DNA from 4 places in the Thioalkalivibrio sp. ALE19 genome. Region 2 is predicted to be linked to each of the others. Evidence: predicted binding sites of a transcription regulator. Region 2 holds the regulator's gene; each other region holds the start of a gene.

Region 1 (5,680 bases), on a different contig from region 2:
GTTGTGCGCCAGCCAGGTGTCGATCAGCGATGCGCGGTCCGGGGTGAAATCGGGATCGAGGATGTAGCGCACGAAGGCGCCCGGGAACGGCCGGATGTAGGGCGACAGGCGGCGCGACAGGTCGATGGCCCCCGCCTGCGCGAGGATCTCGTACATGAGCACGAAGGCCCGCAGTACGGCCAGCAGCCATTCGGGCTCGCGGCTGTGGATCTCGATGTTCAGCTGCAGCCCGAACGCGTACAGCAGCGAGCGCTCGGTCCCCAGCGCGCCTTCCTGTTGCAGCGCGGCACGCACCCGGTCCAGTCGGGGCAGCTGCGCAGGTTCCAGGGGTGGCGCGACGATCTCGTGCGGGACCAGGCGCCCGGCGGCATCGGCCAGCCAGGCCTCCAGTGCTTCCTGGTCGCGGTCTTCCAGGTCGACCCCCAGGCGGGCCAGGTGCTCGCGATAGCCGCGGTCCTTGAGTACGCGGGCATCCAGCTCCAGCTGGAAATCCCCCGCGTCGCTGTCGCGGACATGCAGCACGAAGGCATGCTCGGCCTCGATTTGCCCGCCGAATTCGTCGATGATGGCGCGGGCCATCGTCTCCAGCGAGACGCCCGCCATCTCGATTTCCACGCCGACCCGGCGCAGGGCCCCCTCGGGGGTCCGGGTCCACGGCAGTGGCTGAAACGAAGTGGTGGACATGCGGCGGCTCTCCTGGCGACGCTGCTCGGTCGGACTGTCCGGGCATGGTAGCGCGTTGCGCCACGATCGCACGCCCCGGTGTACGCGGGCGGGGGCAGGCAGTACGATAAGCCCCTTCGCAACCCTGTGTCCCCGGTGTCCCGCATGGACCGTATCTATCTGCGCGATCTCGAAATCCCCGCCGTGGTCGGCGTCTACGACTGGGAACAGCGCATGCAGCGCCCGCTGCGCTTCGACATCGAGCTGGCGGCGGACACTCGCGTGGCCGCCCACTCCGGCGAGATCGAAGACACGGTTGACTACGAGGCCGTGGCCAACGCGGTGCGGGCCATCGTGACCCGCGAACCCCACATCCTGCTCGAATCCCTCGCCGAGGAGATCGCCGAGACCCTGATGGCGCAGTTCGGTTCGCCGTGGCTGCGCATTACCCTGGGCAAACCGGGCGCGGTGGCCGGGGTGCGCGAGGTGGGCATCACCATCGAACGCGGCTCGCTCGCCACCGACTGAGACCGAGCAGGCCCCGACCGACCGGCAGGACGCTTCCGCGCTTCCTGCTCCTGTTTCCCTCACAGCCTTCCCGCACTGCCCCTTCCCGCGCGGCGCCCTTTCCGGTGGCGTCCCCGGCTCGTATTGCCCTCTTTTGGTGCGTCTGCACTTTGTGATTGCACCCGTTCGTGGCAATCACCCGTGGTTTGCCCGCAACAGCGTTGCATAAAACCGGATTTTGCCCCGTTTCACGTTTCTGGCACGCCCCCTGCAAGGAACGGGTGTCGACAAGCAGCGACATCCAGAAAACACGCAGAGGGAGTCAATCAATGAAGAAATTCGCCTATTCCGCCGTCGCCACCGCGATCCTGGCCGTCGGGTCCACCGGGGGTGTCGTCTTTACTTCCAGCGCGGCCGCTGAATTCTCGGCCAACATTTCAATTGTTTCCGATTATGAACTGCGCGGTTTCTCCGAAACCGACGGGGGTGCCGCAATCCAGGGTGGTTTTGACTGGGAGCATGCCTCCGGGTTCTACATGGGTACCTGGGCTTCCAACGTGGATTTCGGGACAGGTCTCAACGACGATGACGAGTTGGTTGAGGACGATACCACCTATGAACTGGATCTCTATCTTGGATTCGCCGATTCGTTCGATAACGGTTTCGGCTATGACGTGGGCTACGTGTACTACGCCTACCCAGATGCCTCTATCACCAATGTGGATACTGGCGATAGTTCGTCTGTGAGCTACGACTTCGGCGAACTGGTCGGGTCAGTCAGTTATGACATGGACATGATCGGTTTTTACGGCGGTGTTCAGTGGGTGGTGACCGACAGCGCGTCCGAGTCGCTTCTGGAAAGCGACGACGTCTATTTCTACGGCGGCCTGGATGTGCCGTTCGCCGAGGTCTACAGCGCCGGTTTCATGGTCGGACGTCAGACGTACGACGACAGCGAAAATGACGATTACACCCACTACTCCGCCAGCCTCGCCCGCGATGCCGGCGAGTTCGGCGAATTCAGCCTGAACCTGGCCTACGCCGATGTCGATGACGAAGACATGCGCGCCTGGGTGGGCTGGTCGAAATCCTTCTGATCGTTGAACCGGAAGCAAAACATCGTTGCGGGTCGTTGCCCCCGGGCAGCGGCTCGCCGGAGAGGAGTCTGACATGAAGATGATTACTGCCGTGATCAAGCCGTTCAAGCTTGATGATGTGCGCGAGGCGATGTCCGAGATCGGTGTGCAGGGCATCACCATGACCGAAGTCAAGGGTTTCGGTCGCCAGCGCGGCCACACCGAACTGTACCGCGGTGCTGAATACGTCGTGGACTTTCTGCCCAAGGTCAAGCTGGAGGTTGCGGTGGATGACAGCCTGGTCGACCAGGTGATCGAAGCCGTTTCGAAGGCCGCGAGCACCGGCAAGATCGGGGACGGAAAGATCTTTGTCTCGCCGGTCGAGCAGGTCCTGCGAATCCGCACGGGTGAAACCGGAACCGAAGCGCTCTGAGCGCCCATCTCGGTCATTATTAGATGAGGTAATCCGAAAATGGATATCGAACAGCAAGTCGTCGAGGTGGCCTACGCCCTTGACACCTTTTACTTCCTGATGGCCGGCGCACTGGTCATGTGGATGGCCGCGGGCTTTACCATGCTCGAGGCCGGCATGGTGCGGACCAAGAGCGTGGCCGAAATCCTCACCAAGAACATCTCCCTTTATTCCATCGCGTCGGTCATGTACATGCTGATCGGCTACAACATCATGTACAGCGAAGGACTCACCTCGTTGATCCCGGGGCTGGGTTTCTTCATCACCGGTGACAACGCCGTGGCCGACGTGCTGGGCAGCGGCGGTGATGTCTACTACTCCGACCGCGCGGACTTCTTCTTCCAGGTGGTGTTCGTGGCCACCGCGATGTCGATTGTTTCCGGGGCGGTTGCCGAACGCATGAAGCTGTGGGCCTTCCTCGCCTTCGCCGTGGTCCTCACCGGCGTGATCTACCCGATCCAGGGCTTCTGGAGCTGGGGCGGCGGCATGCTGGACCAGATCGGCTATCTCGACTACGCCGGTTCGGGCATCGTCCACTTCACCGGTGCCGTGGCCGCGCTGGCGGGCGTTCTGCTGCTGGGGGCGCGCAAGGGCAAGTACGGCAAGGACGGCCAGATCAACGCGATCCCGGGCTCCAGCATGCCGCTGGCGACGCTGGGCGTGCTGATCCTCTGGCTGGGCTGGTTCGGCTTCAACGGCGGTTCCGAGCTCAAGGTGTCCGACGTTGAATCCGCGAATGCCGTGGCGGCCGTGTTCACCAACACCAACCTGGCCGCGGCCGGGGGCGTGATTGCCGCGCTGATCACCACCCGCCTGATGTTCGGCAAGGCCGATCTGACCATGGCCCTGAACGGCGCGGTTGCCGGCCTGGTGTCCATCACCGCCGAACCGCTGATGCCCAGCCCGCTGCTGGCGACCTTCATCGGCGCCGTGGGTGGCGTGATCGTGGTCTTCTCCATCGTCGCGCTGGACAAGGTCAAGATCGATGACCCGGTGGGTGCGATCTCGGCCCACGGTACGGCCGGCATCTGGGGCGTGCTCGCGGTCCTGCTGTCCAATCCGGACGCCACCTTCGTGGCGCAGATCGCGGGTCTTGCGGCGATCTTCGTCTTCGTCTTCCTCGCCAGCCTGCTGGTCTGGTTCATCCTCAAGATGGCCATGGGCATCCGCCTGGGTGAAGAGGAAGAAGAGCTGGGTGCCGACGTGACCGAGTGCGGCCTCGAGGCCTACCCGGAGTTCACGAACAAGTAACGCGAAACCCATAGCCTGTACGCAGGCTGGACGGGGCCGGAAGGCCGGCCCCGCAACTTGTCTCCTCCGACGCCGACAGCACGGTCTCTCCCGGGACCCGGAAGTTGGCCTTCAGGGCGCCCTCGCGGCGCCCTCTTTTTTGTGACCGGCAGCACCCGCCATCTGTCATGTCCTTCCGGTATTGCGGGTAAGTTGACATTTGTAAGTGCTATCTTTTCAGAAGTTGCCCTGTGGCAAAAAGGCGTCCATATTAAGGGGGTTTGGCGGGCAGGAAGCGCTCCCTCGATTCCCGAGGGTTGCACCCGCGGGAGGCGCAAAATGCCATGAAACTCCAGCTTTCCACTTCGGGTCGCGCGGCTCCGGGCGCGTGGTTGATCCGGCCGGATCGGGACTGGCGTCACAAGACTGGCTGGCGGATCGCGCTTGTGATGCTCCTTCTGACCGCTGTCCTCGCGCTGCCGGTCGTGCTGGCTCTGGCCCTCAATCCATGGATCGTTCGGGACTCCCCTCCGGACGGGGGGACAGCCGTGGTGCAGCTCGCGGCCCTGATCCTCGCGTTGCTGGTGATCCTGACCCTGCCGCTGCTTGCCTATCGTTACCTTGTCAGGCCGCTGTTCCACCTGCGTCACTGGGCGCAGCGGGTCCGAGGCGGCAACCTGGCTGCCCGTATCCCGACTCCGCAGCGTGGGGAGTTCGATGAGCTGGCGCGTGACGTGAATGGCCTGACAGAACGGCTCGAACGACTCACGCGCGACATGCGCGAGGAGGTTCGGACCCAGACCGAACGGCTGGAACAGAAGTCGCGCAGCCTCCAGATCCTTTACGAGGTCGCCAGCAGCATCAACACGTCCCGCGATCTGGACGAGCTGCTTGCCCGTTTTCTTGCCCGTACTCAGGAGACCCTGGGCGCGGCCGCAGCCACCGCGCGGCTGGTCACGACGGACGGGCAGATGCGCCTGGTCGCGAACATCGGATTCCGCCGCGACGAGCGGCAGTGCCGGCACCTGCTGCCGCTGGGCCGGTGCCTGTGCGGCCAGGTCGCCAGCGATGGAGGCATGGAGGTGCAGGAGGGCGTGCGCGACTGCGGCCGGATCGAAGGCGGTGAATATGACGATTCGCTGTCGATGATGGCCGTGTCCCTGCAGCACCAGGGACGCACCCTCGGGGTCTACAGCCTGTTTTTCGAGCAGCCCCCCGGAGAGCTTTCGGAGGACATGCGTGGCCTGTTGACCAGCATCGGGCAGCACCTGGGCATGGCGATCGAGAAGTCCCGTCTGGACGAGCAGGCACGGCGCGGCGAGGTCATGGAGGAACGCGCCCGCATGTCGCACGAACTGCATGATTCGCTGGCGCAGACCCTGGCCAGCCTGCGTTTCCGGGTCGGAGCGCTGAATGAATCGCTGCCCGCGGACAGTCCGGACCAGGTGCGGCGGGAAGCGGATTCGCTCTGGCGCAGCCTTGATCAGGCCAATCAGGAATTGCGCGAGTTGATCCGTCATTTCCGGGCCCCGCCTGTCAGCCATCACGGACTGGATGTGGACATCGATCCGCTTATCGCACGTTTTCGCGAGGAAACGGGTGTGAACACCTTCGTGCAGAAGGACTGGGACGGTCGGCGGATGCCCGAGTCGATGGAAACCGAGGTTCTGCGGATCGTGCAGGAGGCACTGTGCAATGCCGGCAAGCATGCCGAGCCCCGGAACGTGCGGGT
Region 2 (5,680 bases):
GCAGCGGCCGAGCCGCCCGCCGAACCCGCGGCCGACGCGGAACCCACGCTGCAGATCGAGGGGTTTACCGCGCATGTCACCGGCGAGGACGGGCGGCCCACCCACCGCCTGCAGGGGTCGCGGCTGCGCGAATACGACCGGGATGCGGTCCAGTTCATCGATGACCCGGAGCTGGATCTGCTGGACCAACGGGGCCTGAACTGGACCTGGCGCGCCCCGCGCGCGGCACATCAGCCCGATCGCGAACTGCTGCATACCTTCGGCCACACCCGCGGCGTGCGCCCCGAACGCGACGCGCGCGTACGCACGGTGATCGAGTCGCGCGACGTGCGCGTGGCGCTGGACACCCGGCTGACGACCTCGTCGGCCCCGAGCACCCTGGAACAGCCGGGACTGTTCCAGCGGGGTACCGGCCTGCGCGCCGACCCGCAAGCGGATACCATTGAGCTGCTCGCCGAGGTCTACACGCTGTACAGCGACCTGCCGCAGGAGGACCGCCCGGAATGAACCCGGCCACAACCGAACATCGCCGCGCGGGCATCCGCCGACCGGCCCCGCTGCTTGCCGTGGCGGGCATACTCGCAGTGTTCCTGGCGGCCCCGCCGGCGACCGGCCGCGAGGATGCCCTGCCGGTGGAGATCACCGCGGACCACGCCGAGATGGACGAACGCGCGGGCACAGGCACCTACACCGGCGACGTGATCGTGGTGCGCGGCGATGCCACCCTGGAGGCGGACCGCGTGATCGTGCACATGCGCGAGCGCCGCCCCTACGAGATCGAGGCCCACGGCGAGCCCGCACGCCTGGAGTCGCCCGATCCCGAGACCGGCGAGACGCGCATCGCCGAGGGGCTGCGCATCGACTATTTCCTCGACGAGGAACGCGTGATCCTGACCGAACGGGCACGCGTCATCACCGCCGCCGAGGATGCCCGCGGGCAGCGCATCACCTACGATCTCGAACGCGACGTGATCCGCGCCGAACGCGGCGACACCGATGACGAGCGCGTGCACATCCGCCTGCAGCCACGCGAGGACGATCCATGACCCCCGCGGCCGACGGCCATCTGGTCGCCCGCGAGCTGAGCAAGCGCTATGGCCAGCGTACCGTGCTGGACGCGATGGATGTGGACCTGGTGCCCGGCGAAGTGGTCGGCCTGCTGGGACCCAACGGGGCCGGCAAGACCACCTGCTTCTACAGCCTGGTCGGACTGATCCGGCCCAATACCGGGCGCATCACCCTGGGCGGGCGCGACATCACCCGGGCGCCCATCCACGAACGCGCCCGCGCCGGGCTGGGCTATCTGCCACAGGAGGCCTCGATCTTTCGCCGCCTGTCGGTCGAAGACAACCTGCAGGCGGTGCTGGAACTGCGCCCGGAACTCGACCGCCACGAGCGCCGCCGCATCGGCGACGCCCTGATCGAGGAATTCCAGCTGGAGACCGTGCGCCACAGCCCCGGGATCGCGCTGTCCGGAGGCGAGCGGCGGCGCGCCGAGATCGCCCGCGCGCTGGCCGGCGATCCGCGGTTCATCTGTCTGGACGAACCGTTTGCCGGGGTCGATCCGATCTCGGTCGGCGAGATCCAGGAAGTCATCCGCCACCTGGCCGAACGCGGCATCGGCGTACTAATCTCGGATCACAACGTACGCGAGACCCTGGGCATCTGCCATCGCGCGTACATCCTCAGCGAGGGGCGCCTGCTGAGCGCGGGCACGCCGGACGAACTGCTGGCCGACGCCCGCGTGCGCGAGGTCTACCTCGGCGAAAACTTCCGCCTGTGACACCGACCGCCGCACCGGGGCGGTGCACAAGCCCGCAGCAAGGGATTACTATTCACTTATGGTGACCAACGCCTTTCCCAACTCATGCTGAAGCCCGGGCTGAATCTGCAGCTCGGTCAGACGCTGACCATGACGCCGCAGCTGCAGCAGGCCATCCGGCTGCTGCAGCTGTCCACGCTGGAGCTCCAGGCCGAGATCCAGCAGGCGCTGGAAAGCAATCCCATGCTGGAACAGGCCGAGGATGACGAACTCGGTGCCGACGCGGGGGACACCGCGGACACCGACAGCGACGCGAACACCGACGACGGCGAGAGCGGCAGCGACGCCGCCGGCACCGGCGAAACGGTGGATGCCGGCGGCTCGGAGGACATCATCCCCGACGAGCTGGTGACCGACAGCCGCTGGGAAGACATCTACGACGCCAGCGCCAGCCCGCGCGGTCTGGACGACCGCGACCCGCTGGAGAACACCTCGGACGACGACGGCGGCGGGCTGCAGGATCACCTGCTGTGGCAGCTGCATCTGTCGCACCTGACCCCGCGCGACCAGCGCATCGGCGCCGCCCTGATCGACACCATCAACGGCGACGGCTACCTCGAGGGCGACGTCGAGACCCTGGCCGAGACCATCAGCCGGAGTGAAGACCCCCCCGTCGACACCGACGAGGTCGAGGCCGTACGCCACTGGTTGCAGCACTGCGACCCGCTGGGGGTCGGTTCGCTGGATCTGCGCGAGTGCCTGGAGGTCCAGCTGGGCGAGCTGGCGCCGGACGCGCCCTCGCGCGAGGCGGCGCGCGCGCTCCTGGAACACGGCATGGACGCCCTTGCCCGGCGTGACTACAAGGCCCTGCAGCGCCAGAGCGGCGTACGCGATGGCGACGAACTGGCCGCGGCGCTGGACCTGATCCGCACGCTCAACCCGCGCCCCGGCGCCCAGATCAGCTCGACACCGCCGGAATACGTGGTCCCGGATGTCTACGTGCGTCATACCGACCGGGGCTGGCAGGTCGACCTGAATCCCGAGATCGCCCCGCGCATTCGCATCAACGACCTCTACGCCGGCATGGTCCGCCAGGTCTCCGATGCCCGCGACAGCGCCTTCATGCGCGATCAGCTGCAGGAGGCGCGATGGTTCATCAAGAGCCTGCACAGCCGCAACGACACCCTGCTGCGCGTGGCGCGAGCGATCGTCGAACGCCAGCAGGGGTTCCTGGAACACGGCGAGGTGGCGATGCAGCCGCTGATCCTGCGCGACATCGCCGAAGCCCTGGAGATGCACGAGTCCACGATCTCGCGGGTCACCACGCAGAAATACATGCACACCCCCCGCGGGGTGTTCGAATTCAAGTATTTCTTCTCCAGTCACGTGGGCACCAGCGACGGCGGGGAATGCTCCGCGACCGCGATTCGTGCCATGATCCGCGAACTCATCGAAGAGGAAACGCCGGGCAAACCGCTCAGCGATTCCCGCCTCGCCCAGATCCTGGCGGATCGGGGCATCAACGTGGCCCGGCGTACCGTGGCCAAATACCGGGAGGGCATGAACCTGCCATCCTCCAGCGAGCGCCGCCAGATGGCCGCCATGCCGACCGGAAGCAAACCGAAAGGAGCCTGACCCATGCAGATCAATCTCACCGGACACCACGTCGACATCACCGACGCCCTGCGCGACTACGTCAACGAGAAATTCCAGAAGCTGGAACGCCACTTCGACAAGGTGATCGACGTGCACGTGGTGCTGAACCACGAGAAGACGCAGAAGCTGCACAACAAGGCGGAAGCGAATCTGCAGGTCAGCGGCAACCACATCCACGCCGAGGCCAGCCACGATGACATGTACGCCGCCATCGACGGCCTGATCGACAAGGTCGACCGCCAGCTGATCAAGCACAAGGAGAAGGTCAAGGATCATCATCGCGCCGAGGGCGCCCAGCGCAACCGCGAACAACCCGAGTAAGCCGATGAATCCGGCCGAGCTCATCACCCCGGAGCGCATCGGACTGGAAACCGACTGCTCCAGCAAGAAACGAGCGCTGGAAACCCTCGCCGATCTGCTGGTGGACGGGGCCGCGGACGGACTGGCGGCCAGTGCCGCGTTCGAAGCCATGTCGGCCCGCGAAAAACTGGGCTCCACCGGGCTCGGCCATGGCGTGGCGATCCCGCACGGCCGTCTCGCCGAGCTGGATACGCCCCGCATCGCGGTCCTGCGTCTGGATCAGGGCGTGGATTTCGAAGCCATGGACCACGAACCGGTGGACATCCTGATCGCCCTGCTGGTGCCGGAAGAGGCCACCAGCGAACACCTGGACCTGCTGGCCCAGCTCGCGCGCGGGCTGTCGCAGCCGGACACCCTCGCCGGCATCCGGCGCGCCGCGGACAGCGCGGGGGTCCAGCAGGCCCTCACCCGGGCCCTGGGAGATACCTGACCATGGCCGACCGGGCGGAAGCGGCAGCCGACGGCACCGCGAGCAACATCACCATCGCCGCGCTCACGCGGGCGATGGGGAGCCGTCTGGACCTGCGCTACGTCCACGGAGAGGAGGCCGCGGGCGACCGCGAACTCCTGGGATTCGGGGATGGCGACCTGCCGCTGGCCGGCCACCTGAACCTGATCCGCCCCAACCGCATCCAGGTCATCGGCGACTACGAGGCCCGCTACATCGCCGGCCTGTCCGACGAGCAGCGTGACCACCTGGTGCTGGAAATGGCCCGCACCGGTACTACCATGGTGATCTTCGCCGAGGACACCTGCCCGTTCCCGCGCATGCCGCAGACAGGTGACGACCCCCTGCCGGTGATCCTGTGCACACGCACATCCTCGCACGAAGTCATCGCGCTGCTGCGCTATTTCCTGCAGCAGCGCCTCGCCCATTTCGAGGTGCGCCACGGGGTGTTCATGGAGATCCTCGGGATCGGTGTACTGATCTCGGGGGCCTCCAGCGTCGGCAAGAGCGAGGTCGCACTCGAGCTGATCTCGCGTGGCCACCGGCTGATCGCCGATGATGCCCCCGAGTTCGCGCGCATTGCCCCCGATATCGTGCGTGGACACTGCCCCGCCCTGCTCCAGGATCTGCTCGAGGTGCGCGGCCTGGGCGTGCTCAACATCCGCGCGATGTACGGCGACTCGGCGATCAAGGGCGGCAAGTATCTGCGCCTGATTATCGATCTGCGCGATCACAACGAGCCCTCGCCGGTGCCGGACGATCGCCTGAACGGGCGCCGCGGCGAGAGCGAGATCCTCGGCCTGCGCATCCCGCTGGTCAGCCTGCCGGTGGCGCCGGGGCGCAACATCGCGGTCATGATCGAGGCCGCGGTCCGCAATCACCTGCTGCACATGCAGGGCTACATCGCCGGGGACGACCTGCGCGCCCGCCAGCGGCGCCAGATGGGCGAGGATCAGCAGGAGGAATCCATCTTCCACATCGGCGGGCCCAGCACCACGGTCCCCAACCCCGATCCCGAGGGCTGACCGACATGCGTCTGCTGCTGGTCAGTGGTCTGTCGGGTTCCGGCAAGACCGTCGCCCTGCATACCCTGGAGGACGCCGGCTACTTCTGTGTCGACAACCTGCCGCTGCCGATGCTGCCGGAACTGGTGGAGAAGGTCCGCAGCGGTCATTACGACACCGGCGGTGACCGCCATCTGGCCGTGGGCGTGGACGTCCGTTCGGGCCTCGACGCCCTCAGCGGATTCGGCCAGCTGCTGGGCGAGCTGCGTGGATCGGGCCTGGAGGTCGAGGTGCTGTTCCTCAATGCCTCCGACGAGGTCCTGCTGCGTCGCTACCACCTGACCCGCAGACGCCATCCGCTGGCACGCGACGGCATCCCGCTGGTGGAAGCGATCGGCATGGAACGGACCTGGCTGGGGCACGTGGCGGTGGAGGCCGACCTGACCGTGG
Region 3 (5,680 bases), on a different contig from region 2:
GCGGTGGACGCCGAGAGCGGCCGCGCGGTGATCGGCAACAACCAGGGCGGACTTTCGGGCCCGGCGATCAAGCCGGTGGCGCTGCTGAAGGTCCACCAGGTCCACCAGGTGGCCAGGGCCCATGGCATCCCGATCATCGGCCAGGGCGGGGTCACCCGCGCCGAGGATGCCCTGGAGTTCCTGCTCGCGGGGGCCAGCACCGTGGGCGTGGGCACCGGGCTGTTCTACGATCCGCTGTGCCTGCCGAAGATCCTCGCCGGCATCAACGACTACATGGACCGCCACGGGATCGGCCACGTGAGCGAGCTGACCGGGCGGCTGCAGCTGAACGAGGGGTTCTCCGGCTGCGGCGCCTGACGCGCCGGCAGCGCCCGCGCCTGCCGGTTACGGCCGTTCCTCGTTCATTCCCAGTTCCTGGATCTTGCGCGTCAGCGTGTTGCGGCCCCAGCCCAGCAGGGCCGCGGCCTGCTGGCGGTGTCCGCCCGAGGCCCGCAGCGCCTCCCGGATCAGCGTGCGTTCCATCGCCGGCTGCAGGCTCCCCAGCACGTCCCGGTCGCCGCGTTCCCAGTGCTCGCGGGCCACGCGCGCCAGTTCATCGGTCCACTCCAGGGGTTCGACCGGCACGGCCTGTGCCGGTCCCGGTCCCGGTCCCGGTTGCGGCGTGCCCGTGGACCGGGGCGTGTCATCGCGGCGCAGTTCCGCCGGAAGGTCGTCCAGGTGCACTTCGCGTCCGGAGGCCATCACCGTAAGCCAGCGGCAGGTGTTTTCCAGCTGACGCACATTGCCCGGCCATGGCAGGCGCTGCATCTCCGCGACCACCTCGGGGCGCATCACCTTGGGCTCCACGCCCAGCTCGGTGGCCACCTCGCTCATGAAATGATTGACCAGCAGCGGGATATCTTCCGGCCGCTCGCGCAGCGACGGCACATGGATGCGGATCACGTTGAGGCGGTGGAAAAGGTCCTCGCGGAACTGCCCCGCGCGCACCCGCTCTTCCAGGTCCTGGTGGGTCGCGGCGATGATGCGCACATCGGTATGGATGGGGGTATGCCCGCCCACCCGGTAGAAGGTGCCGTCGGCCAGCACTCGCAGCAGGCGGGTTTGCAGATCGAACGGCATGTCGCCGATCTCGTCGAGGAACAGGGTCCCGCCGTCGGCCTGCTCGAAGCGGCCCTTGCGGGTCTGGCTGGCGCCGGTAAAGGCCCCCCGCTCGTGGCCGAACAGCTCGCTTTCCAGCAGGTCCTTGGGGATGGCCGCCGTGTTCAGGGCGATCAGCGGCTGCCCCGCCCGCGGACTGTGCTGATGCAGCGCGCGTGCGACCAGCTCCTTGCCGGTCCCCGATTCGCCGTTGATCAGAACCGTGATATTGGAGCGTGACAGGCGGCCGATGGCGCGGAACATCTCCTGCATCGCCGGCGCCTCGCCGATGATGGGGGTTTCCTCGGCGCTGCCCTCGTCGGGCGTTGCGGCCGCCAGGCTGTCACGGCGGGCCTCCAGGGCACGCTGCACCAGGGCCACCGCCTCGTCCACGTCGAACGGCTTGGGCAGGTATTCGAACGCCCCGGTCTGGTAGGCGCCCACCGCGCTCTCCAGATCGGAGAATGCGGTCATGATGATGACCGGCGGCGCGTCACCGCGGCTCTGCATGCGCGCCAGGAAATCGAGCCCGTTGAGCCCCGGCATGCGAATGTCGGCGACGATGGTATCCGGGGTGTCTTCCGTCTCCAGGGCCGCCCATGCCGCGTCGGCGGACTCGAACCCGCGCACCGCGATATCGGATCGGCTCAGGGCGCGTTCCAGCACCCAGCGGATGGAATCGTCGTCGTCGATGATCCAGACCGTCGGATTCATGCGTCGGGGCTCTCGCTGGCGGGCGGTCCGGCCACGGGCAGGAGGATGTCGAAGCGCGTGGAGCCGGGCCGTGAATGGCATTCGATCAGGCCGTCATGCAGCTGGACCAGGCTCTGCGCGATCGGCAGGCCGAGGCCGGTGCCGCTGTCGCGGCCGGTGACCATGGGGAAGAAGATCCGCTCGCGGACCTCCTCGGGGATTCCCGGCCCGTTGTCGCGCACGCTCAGGCGCGCGACCAGCCGGTGGCGTTTGCCGGAAACGGTGTACTGGCGCAGGATGCGCGAGCTGAGCACGATCTCGCCCTCGTCGCCCAGCGCCTGCAGGGCGTTCTGCACCAGGTTGAGGAGCGCCTGCACCAGCATGTCGCGATCCGCTTCGATCTCCGGGATCGAAGGGTCGTAGTCGCCGCGGATCTTCACGCCCAGCGGCAGCTGGACGCTGATCAGGCCGCGCACATGCTCGAGGACTTCGTGCAGGTTAAGAGGGGCGCGCTGCGGCATGTTGTTGGGGCCGAGCATGCGGTCCACCAGCGAGCGCAGGCGGTCGGCCTCATGGATGATGATGCGCGTGTATTCGCGCAGGTCGGGATCGTCCAGTTCTCCGGCCAGCAGCTGCGCGGCGCCGCGCAGCCCGCCGAGCGGGTTCTTGATCTCGTGCGCCAGCCCGCGCGTGACCGCGCGCGAGATGGCCTGCTGCTTCTGCAGCTGTTCCTCGCGCGAGATGCGCTCGTGCCGGTCGATCGCGCTGAGTTCGAACAGCAGCCGTCCGGGTTCGTCACCCTCGCCGTGCAGCGGCGTGATCACCACGTCGGCCAGGAAGCTTTCCGCGCGCAGCGGTTCCAGGCGCCGCGCACGCAGGGTGATCGGCTGGTCCTGGGTCAGGGCGTTGCGCAGACGGGTGGTCAGGTTGCGGTCCAGATGCAGCCACTGGCCGAGCGGGTGACCGAGGATGCGCTCGCGGCTGAGGCCCAGCAGGACCTCGGCCGCGCCGTTCATCGCCTGCAGCCGCAGATCCCCGTCGGTGACCATCACGGCCGTGGACAGGTCGTCCCACCACGGGGGGGTGGGCAGCGAGGCGGGCGAAGGGGGCGTATGCGGGCTCATCACCCGGTTTCAAGCATGAAGTGCGCCAGAATGGCCACGAGGGCGTCGCAGCGCTTCGTCCGGGGGCGTTGTGCGGTGGCGCTCTGATGAGGTGCAGTCATTGCCCTATTGTAGGGCATTCTGTGCATCAAAGTGGTGCGATGCCCGTGGCTGGCTCAGAAATCCACCAGTTCCACGGGCACCGGGACGTCCTCGATCGAAGTTTCGTCTTCATCGTCGGTCTCTTCGTCCGCATCCGCATCTTCCTCCGGCTCGTCGTCCGTCGGGTCTTCTCCCGGCCGCCGGATCGGGCGTTCGAGGATCTCGCGGGCGTTTTCCAGGGGGACGGCGCCCATCGGCTCCTGAACCTCGATGCGTTCGCTGCGCCCGTCGCCGGGTGCCTCGTCGGAGAAATGCACCACACCGTCTTCGTCCACCCAGCGGTGGACCTCGGTGGAGGCCAGAACGCCGATGCCCGGCGCCCCGGCGATGGCCAGGGCCACAAGCCCCGCGAGGGAGGCTCGCGGGGTCATCAGGCGGCGGGCCTTACCCATACCGACTGCACCCGGGTGCCGGCGTCCTGCAGGCCGGCCAGGCGCGGATCGGGGCCCGCGGGCGCGTGGCCGGCCTCGATGCATTCCAGCCAGTCGTCCAGCGCGGCCATGCGCAGGAGCGTCGGGGCGGCGCCGCGTTCGATCGCGCTCAGCGGGCGCTCGCGGTGATAGCCATCCAGCAGGGCGCGGTAGCGTTCGCGATCGAGCTCGCCCGTCTCGCTGACGGCCACCGCCAGCGCGATGCGCGCCAGTTGCCAGAACGCCGGCACGGGGGCCGGCGGGACCGTCAGATCCGCCAGTCCGGTGTGCTCGCCGTGCCGGCGGACCGAGCGCCAGAAGCTGCCGGCCACCGGCAGGTCCTCGAACCGGTACAGCCCCTGATGATGCAGCTCGCGGTTCAGTTGTTCGCGCGCCTGTTCGTCCAGGGTGGCGCTCAGGTCTTCGGTGCGTTCGCGCAGCTGCTGCTGCAGTACCCCGCGGCGCCAGACGCCGTCCTGCGGCAGGGCCTCCGCCGGATGCCAGGCCTGCCAGCGGGCCGCGAGGCGGCCCAGCGCCTCCGGCGTGCCGGGACCGCTGGCGATCGCCCCGGGCTCCGCGGCGTTGCCGCGCTCCAGGGTCCAGTGCGCGCGATCCCCGTCAAGCTGCGGGGCATCGTCATCGGTCGGCAGCCCCAGCGGAGCGCCGGCGGCCCGGGCAGCGGCAAAGGCTGCTTCCAGCGCCGCGGCACCCGCGACCGGCAGTTCCACGGTCGACTGCGTGCTTACCATTCCAGGATCCTCCAGCGGGGCGGGGTGAAACCGGGGGCCAGGTCGTCGCGGCGTTCAAGATCGCCTTCCCCGGTGACGTCCACCAGATAATAGGTCGGACCGGCGGCCGGGGTGACCTCGACGATCACCAGCTCACCGTCCACGCGATATTCGCGTCGCCGCTCGCCATCGCGCTCCATGATGATGACGTCCGCCTCTTCCAGTTCCTGCAGCTGGCGGGCGCGCTCGTCCAGCACCGGCGGCGGTGCGGGCTCGTCGCCGGCGGCTTCGTCGGGCATGTCGGGCGGTGGCGGGGCGTCTTCGAAGTCCTGCGCCGCCAGCGGCCCGGCGGCGAGAACAAGGCCCAGCAGGGCAGCGGCCAGCGCCGTGGCGCGGGTGCTCGTCATCATCAGAGCTCCATCAGTCGTTGTTTCTCTTCCGCCGAGGGCTCGAAGCTGCGGGCCTCGTAGTACTCGAAGATCACGTCCACGACCTCCTCGGGGGTGTCCACCACCGAGTATAGATTGAGGTCCTCGGCATCGATGGTCCCATGGGTGACCAGCGCGTCCTCGAACCACTGCAGCAGGCCTTCCCAGAACTTGCTGCCCACCAGCACGACCGGGATGCGGCGGGTCTTGCCGGTCTGCACCAGGGTCAGGATCTCGGCCAGCTCGTCCAGGGTGCCGAAGCCGCCCGGCAGTACCACGTAGGCGGAGGCGTACTTGACGAACATCACCTTGCGCGAGAAGAAGTGCCGGAACCCCAGGCCAATGTCCTGGTAGGGGTTGGCGTGTTGTTCGTGCGGCAGCTGGATGTTGAGCCCGATGCTGGGGGAATGGCCGGCGAACGCGCCCTTGTTGGCGGCCTCCATGATGCCCGGCCCGCCGCCGCTGACCACCGCGAAGCCCGCGTCCGACAGCTGGCGCGAGATCTGTTCCGCAAGCAGGTAGTCCGGGTGATCGGACGGGATGCGCGCCGAGCCGAACACGCTGACCGAGGGCTTGATGTGCGCCAGGCGCTCGAAGCCCTCCACGAACTCCGCCATGATCTGGAAGATCTTCCAGCTCTCGCGGGTCAGCGAGGAATCGTCGATGGGCCGCAGCCCGGGGTGTTCGGCTCGATCGTGATCGTTCATGGGGGGCGCGTTCTTTGCACTCTGGGGCGCCTAGACTAACCGTGGCCCGACGGCCGCACAAATCGCGCCGGCGCTGCTCGGGCCGGGGCCCGCAGCCTGCTAGAATGCTTCCCTCGCAAGCCCAGCCGGATCCGCATGATGTCGCAAGCCCCGCTCGTCCTGGTCGACGGTTCCTCCTACCTGTTCCGGGCCTACCACGCCCTGCCCCCGCTGACCGCCCCCGACGGCCACCCCACCGGGGCGCTCTACGGCGTGGCCAACATGCTGCGCAAGCTGCGCGCGGACTATGCCCCCGAGCGCATGGGGGTGGTG
Region 4 (5,680 bases), on a different contig from region 2:
AGGCGGCGCGGGCGCGCGAGGAAAAGAAGCTGCGCGAGGCCGTGGCGGCCCTGGAGTCGGTGGGTCAGGGCCTCAGTGATCCGCTCGCCGAAGCTGCTGATGCCCTGGAACCGGAACTGCTGTCGCTGGTGACCGCGCTGGCGCGCCAGGTGATCCGGGTGGAGCTGCAGACCCGACCGGAGATCATCCGCGAGGTGCTGGACGAGGCGATGCGGCAGTTGCCGGGGCGCAACCGCAGCGTGCGGGTGCACCTGCATCCCGAGGATCAGGCCCTGGTGGAGCAATGGGGGTCCGCGCAGGCGGGCGAGATCACCTGGATCCCGGACCCGGAACTGGCGCGGGGTGGCTGTCGGGTCGAGGCGGGTGCGTCCGAAGTGGATGCCAGTCTGGAGCGCCGCCTGCGGCAGGCCGTGGAGGCCATCTGGGACGGCCACGCGAGCGTGCCGGACACGGATCCGGAGCCGCGCGAGCCGGTCACGACGTCGGCGCATGACGGGGCGGGTACGGAGAAGCGAAAGGAACCCGGGGACGATGCGTCGGCCCGTGATGAGGAGGATCCGGCATGACCGCCAGTATTCGCGATGCCCATACACGCCAGCGCGAAGGGCTCACCGCGGGGCTGCGCGAACGGCTGGAGCAGTCGCGCGGGCGGGTCGAACGGGTGGCGGCCCCGCAGTCGCAGGGGATCCTGTCGCGCGTGACCGGTCTGACCCTCGAGGCCGAGGGCCTGCGCCTGCCGCTGGGCGGCCGCGCCCTGATTCATGGCGAACGCGGCGAAACCGTGCCCGCCGAGGTCGTCGGATTCCAGAACGACCGGACGTTCCTGATGCCGGAGGAGGCGGCCGCCGGGCTGGTACCCGGGGCCCGCATCGAGCCGGTGGACACCCAGCGTTCGATCCCGGTGGGCAATGGCCTGCTGGGGCGGGTGATCGACGCCCGTGGCGAGCCACTGGACGGCCTCGGGCCGATCCGAACGCATGATCGTGCCACCCTCAACGGACAGCCGATCAACCCGCTGTCGCGCGCACCGGTGCGCGAGCCTCTGGATACCGGCGTACGCGCGATCAACGCGCTGCTGTCGGTCGGGCGCGGCCAGCGGCTGGGCCTGTTCGCCGGTTCCGGCGTGGGCAAGAGCGTGCTGCTGGGGATGATGACCCGCCACACCAGCGCCGACGTGATCGTGGTCGGGCTGATCGGTGAACGCGGGCGCGAGGTCAACGATTTCATCCACGAGATCCTCGACGAGGAATCCCGCCGGCGTACGGTGGTGGTGGCGGTGCCGGCGGATCAGTCGCCGCTGCTGCGCCAGCACGGGGCCTGGGTGGCGACCACGGTGGCGGAACAGTTCCGCGATCAGGGGCTGAACGTGCTGCTGCTGATGGACTCGCTGACCCGCTTCGCCCAGGGCGCGCGCGAGATCGCGATGGCCATCGGCGAGCCGCCGGCCTCCAAGGGCTATGCGGCCTCGGTGTTCGCGCGCCTGCCGCAGCTGGTGGAGCGTGCCGGCAATGGCGACGTGGGCGGGGGCTCGATCACCGGATTCTATACGGTGCTGGCCGAGGGAGATGATCCGAACGATCCGATCGTGGACGCCGCGCGGGCGATCCTTGACGGGCATGTGGTGCTCTCGCGCGAGATCGCCGAGACCGGTCGCTACCCGGCCATCGACGTCGGTGCATCGATCTCGCGCGTGATGAGTGCCCTGACGACCCCGGAGCACGATAAGGCGGCACGGCGGTTCCGTGATCTGGCCGCCACCTATCAGCGCAACCGTGACCTGATCTCGGTGGGGGCCTACCGCAAGGGTGCCGATCCGCACCTCGACCAGGCCGTGGCGATGCATGACCGGCTGGAGCAGTTCCTGGCGCAGGGCACGACCGAGGGGGTGGATTTTGCCACCGCGCGGGATCAGCTGGTCGCACTCACCGGGGGCGGGGCATGAATCCGCAGCGCATCGAACGGCTGTTGCGTATCCGCCAGATCGGCGAGACCGAGGCGACTCGCGAACTGGGCGAACGCATCGCTCAGCTGAACGCGGCCGAGGCCCAGCGCGAGCAGCTGGAAACCTTCCAGCAGGAATACCTGGCGGCCTCCATGCCTCAGGACCCCAACACCCTCAAATGGCTGGCCGGCATGCGGCAGAAGCTACGCGAGGCGCTGGAACAGCAGGCCCTGCGCATCCAGGCGGCCGAAAGCCAGGTGGAGACGGCTCGCGAGCAATGGCTGGAACACCATCGCGACTGCATGTCGCTGGAAAAGCTGCTGGAACGCACGCGAGCCGAAGGCCAGCGTCATCAGGCCCGGCGGCAGCAGGTGGAGCAGGACATGTGGGCGACCCGCCAGGCCTTCGCACGGGAACCGGAATCCGGCGAACGCACGGTGAACTGGCAGGAATCTTGAAAGGTATGGATACGCAGACCCCGCAGGGGCGGACGCGCGCGGTGCGCGCAACAGGCGAGGACGGGACATGATCGCAGCACAGGCATCGGGACAGGGGCTGGGAGCGCTGGCACAGCTGCTCGACGGCGGCGAGGGCATGGATCGGCTCAAGGAATTGAAAGACAAGGGAAAAGGCGGGGAAGACGGTTTCCTGAAGGCACTCCGCCCGCAGCTGGAAGCGATGCTGGGCGCGCTCGGGGTGGATGATTCCGAGCTGGCCGAGCTGGATCTGGAAGGACTGATCCAGCGGTTCCAGGATCTCCTGCAGGGGCAGGATCTGACCGCTGTGGACGGCATGCAATTGCCGCCCGGCTGGCTGACCGGCGAGGAAGGTGACGGAGAAATCGACGGCCGCGAGCTGCGCAGTCTGCTGGAAGACGGGCCCGAGTCCGGAGCGGCGGGCGACGGCATCCCGGTTTCCCTGATGCGCCTGTTCCTGCAAACCGGTCCGGAAGGGCAGAACCCGGGGTCGCGGCTGCAGGAACTGGCTCCCGGGGCGCTGACCGGCGGTGGCTCGCGTGAAGGGACCACCGAGGTCCTGGCCCAGTGGCTGACGCAGGCCTCGGAATCGGCGCGCAGCGGCCGTGAGAATGCCCAGGCACTGGCCCAGCCGGCAGCCCAGGCCTCCGATGCCGAGGGTGCGCGGGGCGGCGGGATGCGGCTGGATCTGACCCGCCTGCTGCAGACTTCGGGCGATCGCCAGCTTGCGGAGCAGATCCAGATGATGGCGCAGGCCCGCGGCGGGCGCACCGAGATGAAACTGCATCCGCCTCAGCTGGGGGTCCTGGATGTGCGGGTCAGCATGGAGGGGGACCGTGCCAGTGTACAGTTCTTCAGTACCAACCCCGTGACCCGTGAGGTGCTGGAAGCGGCAATGCCGCGCCTGCGTGACAGTCTCGCCGACAGCGGGCTCGAGCTCGCCGATGCCTCGGTGTCGGATGAACCGCCGGACGATTCCGCGGATACCGAGATGGCCGGCGACGGTTACGGAAGCGGGGATGAACCCGGCGTCGCCACGGGTGCGGAGGGCGAAGGGAGCGACGACGATGAAGGTCCCGTCGCTCCCGGCAGCACCCTTTCCTTCCTCAACCGTCGGGTGGACCTGTTTGCCTGAGGCCCGTTCCGGCAGACCGGCCGCCAGAATCTCGACTTCTCGCTCGATGGAGCGTCCGGTTCGTTGACGCATACGCCGGGCGCTCGACCCTCGGGATGACGAACGACACCCCTAAAGTGGGTTCAACTCTCTGTTTATAAAGTAGTAATGATTCATGGCACCGCGCTTGCTTGGGTTCCGTCAGCGAATCCACGCAATGCGGGTGTGTCATGGCGGAGAAGGAAGTCGAACTCGAGAACAAGGGGGGCGGCGGCAGGAAATGGATGATCATCATCCTCCTGGTCGTTGCGGTTCTGCTCGCCGGCGGCGGGGGCGCGGCCGCCTGGTACCTGCTGTCGCAGGACGCTGACGAAACGGCGGAAGATCTGCCGCCCGAGCGCCACTATTCGTCGCTCGATCCCATGACGGTGAACATCGATGCCCCGGGAAGCGTGCAGTTCCTGCGCGTGCAGATCGGTCTGGTGTCCACCGACCCGGCGGTGCTGGAAGCCGTGGAGGATCACCTGCCCGTAGTCCGCAACGACATCCTCGGCATCCTCTCGGATCAGGAATATACCGAGCTGAACACGCGGGAAGGCAAGGAAGCGCTGGCGGAGGAGCTGACGGCCACTGTCCGTGCGATCCTGGAGTCGCGCGAAGCGCCCTCCGATCTGGAGCGCGTGGTGTTCACCGAACTGGTCATGCAGTAAGGCCGCGTCATGGCACAGCAAACCGACATCCTGAGCCAGGACGAGATCGACGCGCTGCTGCACGGCGTCGATTCCGGCGACGTCGAGACCGAGGAGGAAGAGTTTCCCCACGACGGTCAGGCGCGCGAGTTCAATTTCGCCACCCAGGATCGCATCGTGCGCGGGCGCATGCCCACGCTCGAGATGATCAACGAGCGTTTTGCGCGGCATCTGCGCGTGCGGCTGTTCAACATGCTGCGGCGTTCGGCCGAGATCTCGGTCAGCGGCACCCGGCTGACCAAGTTTTCCGAGTACATGCACTCCCTGTTCGTGCCCACCAGCCTGAATCTGGTACGCGCGCATCCGCTGCATGGCACCGGACTGTTCGTGTTCGACCCCAAGCTGGTGTTCATCCTGGTGGACAACTTCTTCGGCGGCGACGGGCGCTTCTATACCCGCATCGAGGGCCGTGACTTCACCCCGATGGAGATGCGGGTGGTGCACAGCATCCTCGAGGGCGCGTTCGAGGACATGACCAAGGCCTGGGAGCCGGTCATGGACATCGACTTCGAGTTTCTCAACTCCGAGGTCAACCCCCAGTTCGCGAACATCGTGAGCCCCACCGAGATCGTTGTGATCAACGAATTCCACATCGAGCTGGATGGGGGCGGCGGCAATCTCCACGTGACCCTGCCCTATTCGATGATCGAACCGATCCGCGAGCAGCTGGATACCGGTATCCAGTCGGATCGCTCCGATGTCGATCAGCGCTGGATGAACGCCCTGCGGGAAGAGGTTCAGGACGCGGACGTGGAGATCTCCTCGGTGCTCACCGAGGCGGAGGTCACCGTGCAGGAGCTGCTGGACATCAAGCCGGGCGACATCATTCCGGTGGACATCCCCGAAGAAGTCACTCTGAAGGTCGAGGACATCCCGCTGCTGCGCGGCAAGTTCGGGGTTTCGAATGGCCAGAACGCGATCAAGATCACCGGTCGCGTACAACGATAGGCAAGAGGACAGGACGATGGCAGACGACGACAAGCGTCCGGATCAGGAAACCGAACAGGGCGACGGCGAGGAGTCGGTGGATCAGGATGCCCTGGCCGATGAATGGGCTGCGGCCCTGGCGGAGCAGGATGACAGCTCCGGGGGCGAGGCGGAGGACCCCGACGCGCTGCTGGCCCAGGCGCAGTCCAATTCGCACGAGAGCGATGCGGCCAACGCCGCCTCCACTGGCACCGGCGGCCGCAGCAAGGCGGCTGCCGGGGGCGAGCGGGAACGCAAGCACAAGCCGGATCCGAATGCGCAGCCGCTGGAACCGGATGAACTCACCGATTCCGGGGGCGGCGAAGAAGAAGACGTGAATCTGGACATGGTGCTGGACGTGCCGGTGACCATCTCCATGGAGATCGGCCGCACCCGCATCCCGATTCGTAATCTGCTCCAGCTCAACCAAGGT

The links. Region 2 encodes sigma-54, which starts transcription at its own class of promoters, with help from an activator protein. Its sites were predicted from a motif close to TGGCANGNTNCNTGCTT; they were not measured.
Region 1: the regulator sigma-54 is predicted to act here: its motif matches at 1,428-1,444, upstream of F787_RS0105355 (TorF family putative porin).
Region 3: the regulator sigma-54 is predicted to act here: its motif matches at 2,966-2,982, upstream of glnL (nitrogen regulation protein NR(II)).
Region 4: the regulator sigma-54 is predicted to act here: its motif matches at 3,709-3,725, upstream of fliL (flagellar basal body-associated protein FliL).

What each region holds. Positions count from the first base shown of each region.
Region 1 covers NZ_AUAG01000010.1:38,586-44,265, reverse strand. Annotated here, with positions in the region: gene F787_RS0105365 (amidoligase family protein) at 1-684, opposite strand, end outside; gene folB (dihydroneopterin aldolase) at 829-1,191, shown strand; gene F787_RS0105355 (TorF family putative porin) at 1,500-2,267, shown strand; gene glnK (P-II family nitrogen regulator) at 2,341-2,679, shown strand; gene F787_RS0105345 (ammonium transporter) at 2,719-3,969, shown strand; gene F787_RS0105340 (histidine kinase) at 4,398-5,680, shown strand, end outside.
Region 2 covers NZ_AUAG01000001.1:57,096-62,775, forward strand. Annotated here, with positions in the region: gene lptC (LPS export ABC transporter periplasmic protein LptC) at 1-507, shown strand, start outside; gene lptA (lipopolysaccharide transport periplasmic protein LptA) at 504-1,046, shown strand; gene lptB (LPS export ABC transporter ATP-binding protein) at 1,043-1,783, shown strand; gene F787_RS0100310 (RNA polymerase factor sigma-54) at 1,868-3,397, shown strand; gene hpf (ribosome hibernation-promoting factor, HPF/YfiA family) at 3,401-3,739, shown strand; gene F787_RS0100320 (PTS sugar transporter subunit IIA) at 3,744-4,208, shown strand; gene hprK (HPr(Ser) kinase/phosphatase) at 4,211-5,251, shown strand; gene rapZ (RNase adapter RapZ) at 5,257-5,680, shown strand, end outside.
Region 3 covers NZ_AUAG01000022.1:58,233-63,912, reverse strand. Annotated here, with positions in the region: gene F787_RS0109795 (dihydroorotate dehydrogenase) at 1-357, shown strand, start outside; gene ntrC (nitrogen regulation protein NR(I)) at 385-1,851, opposite strand; gene glnL (nitrogen regulation protein NR(II)) at 1,848-2,954, opposite strand; gene F787_RS0109780 (DUF4124 domain-containing protein) at 3,110-3,466, opposite strand; gene F787_RS0109775 (hypothetical protein) at 3,466-4,254, opposite strand; gene F787_RS0109770 (DUF2782 domain-containing protein) at 4,248-4,643, opposite strand; gene F787_RS0109765 (TIGR00730 family Rossman fold protein) at 4,643-5,368, opposite strand; gene polA (DNA polymerase I) at 5,507-5,680, shown strand, end outside.
Region 4 covers NZ_AUAG01000011.1:34,865-40,544, forward strand. Annotated here, with positions in the region: gene F787_RS0105790 (FliH/SctL family protein) at 1-566, shown strand, start outside; gene F787_RS0105795 (FliI/YscN family ATPase) at 563-1,942, shown strand; gene fliJ (flagellar export protein FliJ) at 1,939-2,400, shown strand; gene F787_RS0105805 (flagellar hook-length control protein FliK) at 2,468-3,553, shown strand; gene fliL (flagellar basal body-associated protein FliL) at 3,763-4,242, shown strand; gene fliM (flagellar motor switch protein FliM) at 4,252-5,229, shown strand; gene fliN (flagellar motor switch protein FliN) at 5,246-5,680, shown strand, end outside.